Regions from separate parts of the Halomonas sp. AOP5-B2-8 genome, predicted to be linked through region 1. Evidence: predicted binding sites of a transcription regulator. Region 1 holds the regulator's gene; the other holds the start of a gene.
The links. Region 1 encodes sigma-54, which starts transcription at its own class of promoters, with help from an activator protein. Its sites were predicted from a motif close to TGGCACNNNNNTTGCTNT; they were not measured.
Positions count from the first base shown of each region.

Region 2: the regulator sigma-54 is predicted to act here: its motif matches at 2,126-2,143, upstream of ACT3RP_RS10605 (urease accessory protein UreD).

Region 1 is NZ_JBQSVS010000003.1:489,433-494,975, forward strand. It holds gene ACT3RP_RS09850 (KpsF/GutQ family sugar-phosphate isomerase) at 1-282, shown strand, start outside; gene ACT3RP_RS09855 (KdsC family phosphatase) at 330-872, shown strand; gene lptC (LPS export ABC transporter periplasmic protein LptC) at 873-1,442, shown strand; gene lptA (lipopolysaccharide transport periplasmic protein LptA) at 1,454-1,957, shown strand; gene lptB (LPS export ABC transporter ATP-binding protein) at 1,969-2,718, shown strand; gene ACT3RP_RS09875 (RNA polymerase factor sigma-54) at 2,842-4,254, shown strand; gene hpf (ribosome hibernation-promoting factor, HPF/YfiA family) at 4,414-4,722, shown strand; gene ACT3RP_RS09885 (PTS sugar transporter subunit IIA) at 4,727-5,197, shown strand; gene rapZ (RNase adapter RapZ) at 5,260-5,543, shown strand, end outside.
Region 2 is NZ_JBQSVS010000004.1:101,061-106,603, forward strand. It holds gene ACT3RP_RS10595 (ABC transporter ATP-binding protein) at 1-879, opposite strand, end outside; gene ACT3RP_RS10600 (TetR/AcrR family transcriptional regulator) at 1,081-1,719, shown strand; gene ACT3RP_RS10605 (urease accessory protein UreD) at 2,184-3,068, shown strand; gene fauA (TonB-dependent alcaligin siderophore receptor FauA) at 3,102-5,243, opposite strand; gene ACT3RP_RS10615 (helix-turn-helix transcriptional regulator) at 5,373-5,543, opposite strand, start outside.

The DNA of each region.
Region 1 (5,543 bases):
CTGGGCTTTACCTGCGTGGTTGATAGTGACGGTCGTTTAGCCGGGGTATATACCGATGGCGATCTGCGGCGCACGCTGGATCAATACCACAACTTACGCGACGTCTTAGTCGATGATGTCATGACTCGGCCAGGTAAACGTATCGGCCCCGACATACTGGCAGCAGAGGCGGTACGCATTATGGAAGAGGGCCGAATTACGGCACTCGCGGTGGTTGATGAACAACAGCGCCCGGTTGGTGCCTTACATATGCATGACTTGCTTGTTAGCGGCGTTATTTAACGTATTTATCGCAAGATTTAGCGACTTCTTAAAAGAATGGAGGCTTTATGACCCTATCTGCAGCCCTACTTGATCGACTTCGCCGCGTTCGTCTATTGGCGTTAGATGTTGATGGCGTACTCACCGATGGTCGACTTTACTTTCAGGCTGACGGCATCGAAATTAAAGCCTTTCATACTCAGGATGGCCATGGTCTAAAGCTGCTTAAGCGAGTCGGCATCCACGTCGCGCTGATTACTGGCCGCGATTCGCCCATGGTTAGTCAACGTGCCGCAGCGCTGGGTATCGACCATGTCTTTCAAGGCTGCGAGGATAAGCTCGCCACCTTGCGCGGCCTGTGCCAGCGTTTGGATATAGAGCTAGAGCAAGTCGCCTATTGCGGCGATGATCTCCCCGACCTATCGGTTATCAAGCGCTGTGGTGTCGGCATTACCGTCCCCAATGCGCCGGACTATATGCACACTCATGCCGACTGGACAACGGAACGGCTTGGCGGGCACGGCGCGGTACGCGAAATTTGCGATACTCTGCTTGAAGCCCAAGGGCACTGGAGCGCAGTGCTCGACACTTACTTGCACGGCCGCACATAAATGCTTAAGCATCTTAAAACACGCCTAGGATTAACAGGGCTTTTTATCGCCTTGGGCGTGCTATTGGTGTGGCTTGGCCCAGGCGGGCCTCAAAAAACCGCTATCGACCCAGAAGCGCAGGCCCAAGAGCCAGGGCACGTACTTCAGGATGCTGAAATCACTCTGTTTGGCGACAACGGTAACGTCTTGCAATCATTAAAAACACCGCGCCTCATCCATACGCCGCAAAGCGGGAAAACCTGGTCTGAGAGCCCTCAGGCCACCCTGTATGACAGCGATGAGCGCCAGTGGCTAGCCAGTGCCGATGTGGGCACGCTTAATACCAATACGCAGTCCCTCGTTATGTCCGGCTCCGCGCGACTTATTGCGCCAGACGAAGGATGGCAGCTGGATACTGAAGAACTGCACTATGATGGCCTCACTCAACATGCATGGAGCGAGGCACCGGTATTACTGCAACAGCCGCCCCAGCAAATGAATGCTTCACATATGGATGTATGGTTAAACGATAGCCAGGTCCGCTTATCTGACGGTGTGCGCGGCACTCATCCACCGGCCACACAACGCTAACAGGAGTCGCCATGAAAGCACTTATCTACACCGCCCTTTTTGCGCTTGCCGTGCCGCTATCCGCGGCAGCCCAAACCAGCTCGTCTTCACAACAGGCCCCCGTGGAGGTGGAAGCCGACCGCCTAGATCTTGATCAGCGCGCGGGCACCGCCGTCTACACTGGGGATGTCAATATTCGCCAGGGCGAAATGCAGCTGCGCGGCGAACGAGTGGAAATTCAACGCAATGAGGCGGGCGAGCTTTCACGGGCAACGTCGACCGGTGAGCGTGCTTATTTGCGCCATCAGGCCGAAGGGCAAGAAGGCCCGACGGAAGGCTGGGCTCGGCGGATTATTTATCACGTCGCCGAACGCCGAGTGGAGCTCGTTGATCAAGCTGAATTGACACAGCAGGACGACAAATTTACCGGAGGTCGGCTTGAATATTTCATCGACCGTGAAGTGATTCAAGCGCGCTCAGACGTTGAAGGTAGCGAGCCACAGCGTATACGCATGACCATTCAGCCTGAACAATAGAGAGTCTATCGATGGCAACTGCTGACAATGCGCCGATAAAAACATTATATGCCCACCACTTGGCAAAAAGTTACAAACGTCGCCGCGTAGTTAAAGATATTAACTTGGAAATCTCCCAAGGCAGCGTCGTTGGCTTACTCGGCCCTAACGGCGCGGGCAAAACCACGTCGTTTTATATGATTGTCGGGCTGGTCAAATCTGACGCCGGCAAAGTGGGTATTGACGACTTAGATTTAACTCGCGCTCCGATGCATGAGCGCGCAGCGGCGGGCATTGGCTACCTGCCCCAAGAAGCGTCTATTTTTCGCAAATTATCGGTTGCCGATAACATTATGGCGATATTAGAAACGCGCAAAGAGCTCGACCGCCCAGGTCGCGAAGAGCGCCTGGAGGCTCTGCTTGAAGATTTCCATATCACCCATATTCGCGACAACCTAGGCATGAGCCTCTCAGGCGGAGAGCGTCGCCGTGTAGAAATTGCCCGCTCGCTAGCGACCGAACCCGCCTTCATCTTGCTAGATGAGCCCTTTGCCGGGGTTGACCCCATTTCAGTGGGCGAGATTAAAACCATCATTCGCGCGCTGAAACAGCGCCACATTGGCGTTCTGATTACCGATCATAACGTCCGTGAAACGCTGGACATTTGCGATATCGCTTATATTGTCGGCGATGGCCATATCATCGCCAGCGGCCCCCCGGCATCTATCCTCACTAACCAGCAAGTCAGGGATGTTTATCTGGGCGCAGATTTTCGTCTGTAGGCTTATTTTTGCCCATAAATCCCGCCTTATAACGCTTTAACTACCAATGGCATGCTTATTGCACTTGCACCCAGCTCCCACTCGCACTAGGGTAAAGCATTCCGATTAACGAGTGGTTCTCAAATGGTCATGAAAGCTTCTCTTCAACTGCGCATTGGGACACAGCTGACCATGACACCTCAGCTGCAGCAGGCTATCGCCCTGCTGCAGCTATCGACTCTGGATCTTCGTCAGGAAATTCAGCAGGCCTTAGATGCCAACCCCATGCTGGAACAGGAAGATGAGTTCGGTGAAGAGGCCGTAAGCGAGCCTAAAGAGGAGGAGTGGTCAGAGAGCATTCCCACCGAGCTTTCCGTTGATAGCGACTGGTCGGACACCTATCAAGACATTGGCGGCACTGGCAGCAGCAGCGAGGGCCCTGATTTTGAGCGCCAGGCTGCCGAACAGAGCCTTCACGGCCACCTATTGTGGCAACTCGCCATGACCGATTTTAGTGTGCGTGAACAGCTGGTTTCCGAGAGCCTCATTGATGCACTAGATGCCAACGGCTATTTGACCCAGCCGCTTAATGATATTCGTGAAGGGCTACGCGCCCAGGGCATTGATAGCCTTAGCCAGCGCGAAGTCGAAACGACATTATTAAAACTGCAGCAATTCGAGCCCACCGGTATTTTTGCCCGCGACCTGCGTGAATGTTTGATGCTGCAGCTCGCCGCCCTGCCAGATGATACGCCACTGCTGGTGCCTGCTCGTAGGCTAGTGCGTCAGTTTCTTGAAGCGCTCAGCAAAGATGACATGCGCTTACTCAAGCGACGCTTAGGACTCGATGACGAGCAGCTAGCCGATGTCATCCAGCTAATTCGCAGCCTAGATCCACGCCCAGGCAGCGCTTATGGCGTGACCAACGACAGCTACATCACGCCCGACCTGGTGGTGCGTCATGATAATGAAGGCTGGCATTTAGAGCTCAATCAGGACGCCCTGCCTCGGTTAAGAATCCAACCTGATTACGCCAGCCTGATAAAGCGTGCGGACAAAAGTCAGGATAATCAGTTTTTGAAAGAACACCTGCAGGAAGCGCGCTGGTTAATTAAAAGCCTTTCGAGTCGTAACGACACGCTGCTGCGAGTGGGCCGTGAAATCATTACCCGTCAAATCGGCTTTCTCGAACATGGCGAAGAATCCATGAAACCGCTGATTTTGGCCGATATAGCCGCAGCCGTTGAAATGCATGAATCAACGATTTCACGGGTGACAACGCAGAAATATATTCATACGCCGCGTGGCGTGTTCGAGCTGAAATACTTTTTCTCTAGCCAAGTGAGTGGCCAGGATGGCGACAGCCACTCCAGTACCGCGATCCGCGCCCGCCTGAAAAAGCTGGTTCACGAAGAAGCGCCCAGCAAACCGCTTTCTGATAGCCGCTTAGTGACATTATTAGAAGAAGGTGGCATTCAAGTTGCAAGGCGTACGGTAGCCAAATATCGTGAAGCCATGGGCATTCCCTCTTCCAGTGAGCGGCGCCGTTTGCGCTAGGATCTGCCAGGTTGCAGCGAAACTCTCGACAAGGGCTTTGCAACGGGGCAAAAAGGGTTACAATCAAAAGGGCTACATATCTAAGTACTAAGTACAGTCCCTAAGTACGGTTCCTAAGCACGGTTCCTAAGTACAGTCCGATAGATAAGGAGTACGTCAATGCAAGTAAATATCACTGGTCATCACGTAGAACTGACTGACGCCTTGCGTGACTATGTTAATGAAAAGCTTGAACGTGTTGAGCGTCATTACGACAATATAACCACTGTGCAGGTCACCCTATCGGTGGAGAAAGAACGCCAACAGGCAGCCTGCACACTGCATGCAGCAGGCGCTGACTTACATGCAGAAGCCCTAGACAGTGATATGTATGCCGCTATCGATGCGCTAGCGGACAAAATTGATCGTCAACTCGTTAAACATAAGGAAAAAGCACAAGCTCGCGCCCAAGGCGCAGGTGTGCGTTAATTCAATGACGTTGGAAACCATACTCCCCCCAGAGCGCGTTCTTTTCGACGTCCCTGGGGGCAGCAAAAAAAGGGTGCTGGAATTTTTCAGCACCTTTATCGCCCAAAATACGCCCAGTTTAGATAGCCAAGAAGTGTTCAGTCGCTTAATCGGCCGAGAACGCTTAGGTAGCACAGGGATTGGTAACGGCGTGGCTATTCCACATGCCCGCAGCCCTCACTGCTCTACGCCTATTGCTGGTTTTTTAAAACTCTCAGAAGCGATTGATTTTGATGCTATCGACGGCGACCCCGTTGATCTAGTGTTTGTGCTGCTCGTACCGGAACAAGCGGATGACACACATCTCTCTTTGCTAGGCCAAGTAGCCACCATCATGAATGATGCGGATACTCGCCAGCGGCTACGCAAAGCAGGCAGTCAGCGCGAACTACTCGACCTCATTACAACTAAAATTCGTGAGCATTCAGCGGATTAAGCGACAATCAATGACCATCAAGTCCCTATTTAAGCCGTTGGATTAACGCGAAGAGAAACTCTATGCAACTGGTCATCATTAGCGGTCGTTCTGGGTCTGGCAAATCTATCGCCTTACAGGCGTTGGAAGACCTAGGCTACTACGCGATTGATAACCTTCCCGTCATGCTGCTGGGGTCACTGGTCGACGAATTACGCGACCAGAGTGATCGTACCCATCTGGCGGTCAGCATTGATGCACGCAACTTACCGGGGGCTCTTGAACGCCTGCCCTCGCTATTACAAGAGTTGCGCCAGCGCACCATTGATTTCCAAGTTATCTACCTAACCACTGATGCCCGAATTCT
Region 2 (5,543 bases), on a different contig from region 1:
ATCGACCGGTTCTGACCAGCCATTGGCGACGCAAAATATGCCAAACGTGAGCGTCAGACCCAATATCGTCCCCGTTGTCACCATCGCATGGACATGCGCCATAGAAGCGACCAGAGGGCGGGTAAATTGCTCAAAGGCATGAGCAAAACTATCCACGGCGGCTTGGTAGCCACGATAGGCTTGTCCGGTGGTACCGAAGGCCTTGACGACGGGAATGCCACAGACAAATTCATTGATGGCGTTATTCATGCGCTCAAGCTGGGCAATAAACTCACCCATATTGGCTTTGCCGGCTTGCATCAGCCGGCGCAGGAAAAGAAAGAAACCGGGCAGCGGCAGTAACGTAATCACGGCGATTTTCCAATCCAGCGCGAGCAGGTAGATCACCGAGATCAGTAAGGCGCCAAGCACGCGTCCTACCGCCGTGTAAAAGTGCGCGGTCAGGCTGTGCAGCGTCGCAATATCGTCTTGCATCGCCTGTTTTACATCGCCGGATGCACGGCTGGTAAACCAGCCAAGCGGTGCTTGGGACAAGCGCCGCATAACAGCCAAGCGTAACTGGTAGGTGAGTTGGTTATCCGCCAGATGCGCGACCAGCTCGCCCAGGAACATGCACCCCATGCCGACGAAAAGGCTCGCGACGCTGGCGGCTACCACCCAGCCGATTTCACGCATGCTGGCGGTTGATAACGTCCAGGCGGCGCCTGGGTCAGACACAAGAATCTTGGCGATATGTGCCATACCGGCAAGCGGCACCATCGTTAATATCGTGCCGATGCCCGCCAGCATTGCCGCGGCAAAAAGCCGTGTGCGTATAGGGGCCAGCACTTGGCTGATGGGGCTCTTACCTTGGGATTTCGATGTATCGTGCGTGCTCATGAAGCGTTAGTACTCGGCCATAGGGGGTTATCGAACCTGCATAGCAGCAATCTGTAACGAGAATTAGTCGCGTTTAGTTAGGCTAATAGATAATTAGTTTCATGGCAATAAACTAATTAATATAATTGCATGTCAATCAACTAATTGACCCTAAGGTGAGTGAGTGGCTAGATAGGGGACGTCAGCGATCAAGGATGCAATATGACAACGCAACAGCCAGTTAAAGCACGCGGGCGGCCGCCTACCATCACGCTTGAGCGTATTGCCAATGCGGGTATCGAAATCGGTCTGCCCAACATCACCTTTGTTGGGGTGGCCAGCGCGCTAGGCATCAGCCATATGGCGCTGTATAAGCACGTGACGAATCTCAAGGCGCTGAAGAGGTTGGTGGCCGAAGAGATTTTTCGACGCTGGAGCATTCCGCGCGCTCGTCGAGAGGAATCCCAAGCGCTTCAGGCGTATCTGTTCACCTTTGCCATGTCGATAGCCGAGTTTGTCAAAGCGCACCCAGGCCTAACGCCCTACGTAATCCGTCGCTTGGCGGCGACCCAGCCCATGATTGAAAAAATCCATGCGCACCAAGCGCATATTGCGGAGGTCTATGAGATTTCCCAGGCCCAGGCGCGTTGGCTGCTTGCGACGGTCGCCTTTCACTGTTTTGCCGTGGCAGACACGATTTACTCGGTGATAGGACAGGCGCCTGATGACGCGGTAGATCGTGCTGAAGAAGAGGCGGAAATGGAGATTGATCTAGCGCAAGGTATGCAGGCGCTGATTACCGGCGCGCTAGTTATACTGACCGAAAACTCACTTGAGGAAGCTCACCATTCCGCCCTTTGAGAGCCGGTAAAATGGTTAGGCCAGAGTCGCTAAGCAGAGTCGCCAAGTAGAGCCGCGTCCTGCGGGCTAGGCTTTGTACGAAAAGTCGGCGAGCGAAGGCAGTTTTCGTACAGAGCCTAATGTCACGTTTGCAAGGTGATGTCTAATACGTTGCCCACACCTCTCTCCAATACCTGGCTCCTTCACTCCCTTGCGGCAGAGCGGTTGTCTAGCCGCGTTATCCCCTTTAATCGATATATTTACCTGCTTATGCAGCCCCGTTGGCAGCATAAGCAGCGCCTGTACGTTCTTGTTTGGTGCAAATTGTTATTTTTTTGATCTTTTGTGGTGCATTGAAAATTTTTAGGTGTAGGGAGAAATTGTTTAAGTCATTGTCTTAGAGCTGGAAAATAATTTTTCACCATTTTGGCGCATTAATTGCACTACTTAGCTAACGGCTTACTGAAAGGAAGCGATAGCTAATTATGATGCTATGCGATATCGCAAAATCTCCCCTTGCCTCTGGCCACCGCTTTGATCAAGGCCGCCACTGGGCGGCTTCGTTGGACTTACGTTTTGCCCAGCGCGACGGCGTTACCCGCATGGTACAGGCGCGCCACCAAGGCCCGCTGCGGGTGCAACGGCCGTTTTACCCAGAAGGCCGAAGTGAGGCGTGCCATGTGTACGTGCTTCACCCACCGGGCGGACTGGTGAGTGGCGATGCGCTTACCATTAGTGCTCATGTAGAGAGCGGTGCCCATGCGCTGCTGACGACTCCGGCTGCCAATAAACTCTATAAAGCCGACAGCCAAGGCGTTGCCTGGACTCAACATACCCAGCTAAGCGTGGAAGATAACGCGATTCTGGAATGGCTGCCCCAAGAAACCATCGCCTTTGATGGCTCGAAAGGTGAGCAGCGCACGCATATTGCCCTACACGGCAGTGCTCGCTGCTTAGGTTGGGAAATGATGGCGCTGGGGCGCCCGGCAAGCAATTTGCCCTACGTTTCGGGGCGCATTGAACAACACTTTCGGCTCACGCTAGATGGCAAACCGCTGTGGTTAGAGCGCCAGCCGTTAGACCCGCTACACCCACGCTTTGCGGGGCGCTGGGGGCAAGGTGGTGCGACCGTACAAGCTACCCTCTGGGCGGTAGGTATTGCTGATGCACCTGCCGCTATTGATGCCCTGCGCGAGGCGTTGCCGGATAACCCTCGTTGGGCCGTCACCGTGCGTTACGGCGTACTGCTGCTGCGCTACTTGGGTCATTCACGCAATGAAGCCTGGTCGCTGTGCGAGCAGGCCTGGCGGCTACTGCGTCCGCGTTGGATTGAGCGTGAAGCGCATACGCCGCGTATCTGGTTAACCTAGGGCTGTGGTGGACACAACCCTAACGGCCGGTTCTTACCAATCCCAGTTCAATGAAACGGTGGCACTACGCGGTTCGCCCAGCCAGTACTGGCTATAAAAGCCAATTTGCTCGTAGTAATCCTTGTCGAAGAGATTATTGACGTTTAGCTGAGCGTTCAGATTGTCATTGAAGCGGTATCTGGCCATCAGGTCGGCAACAGCATAAGCATCCTGGCCGACCTGCACACTACCGTTCGGGCTAGAGGCAGCGCGCGAGATATCACTTTGCCAGCGCACGCCACCGCCCACGGTCAGGTCGTGCCATGTGCCCGGCAACTGGTAGGCGGTAAACAGCTTAAGCTGCTGGCGCGGGTGGGACGTATTGGTGCGTTCTCCCTGGGCCGTTTCTGCCTGCGCTAAGGTGTAGCTCGCGCTCAGGTTCCAGCCAGGCTGCACCTCACCGATGAGTTCCAGCTCCAGCCCGTTAACTTGATTACCATCAATGCTTCGGTTTGCCTGTGTACCGGGCTGGCCGATAACCTCTACGCCCGGGATCGCTTCAGCGGCGTTATTTTGCTCTGTTCTGAACACGGCGACACTGGCATCCAGCTGGTCTCGCAGCAAGCTGGTTTTAGCGCCGATCTCATAGCTACGCCCCTGCAGAGGATCCAGCAGTGAGCCGTCTTCAAAGCGAGCGTTCTGAGTCTGAAAAATTTCTGTAGCGCTCGCGTATAGCGAGGTATGCTCGGTCACGTCATAAACAAGGCCTGCATAGGGCGTTAGCTCGTTGCTATAGCGATATTGCCGCTCATCGCCGAAGTAGTTTTGATCCAGCTCCCAGTCACTCAGGCGTGCGCCGACAATCAGGCTCAGCGGGTCACTGAGTGAAAAGCGTGAGACCACATAGCCGCCGCTTTGAGTGACGCGCATGCTATCAGCGTTAGCAAAATCTCCCCATGCGGGCTTGGCAACCACGCTGTCGCGCCAGTTGAAGAAGCTACCGGCATCCGGCGCTGCACCCGCGGGTGACGCGGTCAAAATATCGAAATCGTCCTCGTTATACATCCAGCCTATGCCCAGCTCATGCTGGCGCCCCAAGAGGCCAAAATTGCCCTCTGCGGAGAGATTGACCGTTTGCTGAGTACGGTTGCCGCGGTAGTTCAAGTAAGAACTCGACATGCCAAGGCCGGTATCTCGGTCGGGGTAGCCGCCACGGTATAGGTACTGCATGCCGTAGTTACCGTCGTTATGGCTGTAGGCCGCCCGCAAGGTCCAGCCGTTATCCAGCGTGTGGCTGAGGTCTGCAAACGCGCGCGTGGTTTCGTTATAGAACGTTGACCAGGCGGTATTGTTAGAGGCACTGCGATCAAAGTCGGTGCGGTCGCCATCGGCGTAAAAAACGGGCACGCCAGAGCCCATGCCATCAGAGTCATTGCGCTGGTATTCAACGCCTGCCGTTAACTGCGTCGCAGACGACAGTTCACTGCTGATCACGCCATATAACGTGTCGTGATCATCTCCCTGGTGGCTAATAAAGCTGTCATTGCGATCTTTGGCAGCGACAAAGCGGATGCCCGTCGTGCCATCGCTGGTTAACGGTGTCGAGACATCAGCGCTTATCCGGCGTCGATCCCATCGCCCTATGCTGGTAGAAAGCGAGATTGCCGCGTCAGGCAGCGGGCGTTTGCGGATAAAATTCACGCTCGCAGAGGGGTCGCCTGCACCCGTCAAAAGCCCCGTCGCGCCGCGTACTACTTCCACACGGTCATAGATAGCAGCATCCCAATCTGTATCCCCAAAATTCCAGAAATTGTTGATGGGAATGCTCAGCCCATCGAACTGAAAGCTGCGAATCGTGAAGCCGCGTGCGGAATAGCTCATACGGTTACTATCGGCACGACTGGGTGAAACGCCAGGTACCTGAGCGAGCACGTCACCGCTGGTTTGTAATGCTCGGTCATCAATCTGCTGGCGGGTAATGATGCTAACGGATTGCGGCGTTTCACGAGGCGTCAGCGACAAGCCCGTTGCACTACGGCTAGCCGGCACCGTGTATCGCTGCGTGCTTTCGCTATTATCGGCAAGCCGCTCTCCGGTAACGACAAGATTGTTGAGCGTCTCCTTTGCATCCGCCAATGCGTGAAGGGGATATGCCAGTAATAAAGCAGTGAGCGTTAGACGGGGAAAAGATGGCATCGGTTATTCTTCTCAAGTGAATTTTTTAACAATTGAGAATTATTCCATTAATGGAGTGGGAATAGTTATGCCATCTCAGCCATGCGTTATGCGCAATCGTCAGATCGCGTCAAATGCGGGAACTTTCATTCAGCCCGCCTGATGGCATAAACCGCCGGGTGAGATGCCATACAGCTTACGAAAAGCCGTAATGAAATTACTGGCGTGACGATAGCCACTTAGGTGAGCAGCCTGTTGCACGCTATGACCACGCATGAGCAGCTCCTTGGCTAGCGCTAAGCGGCGCTTTCGCAAATAGTC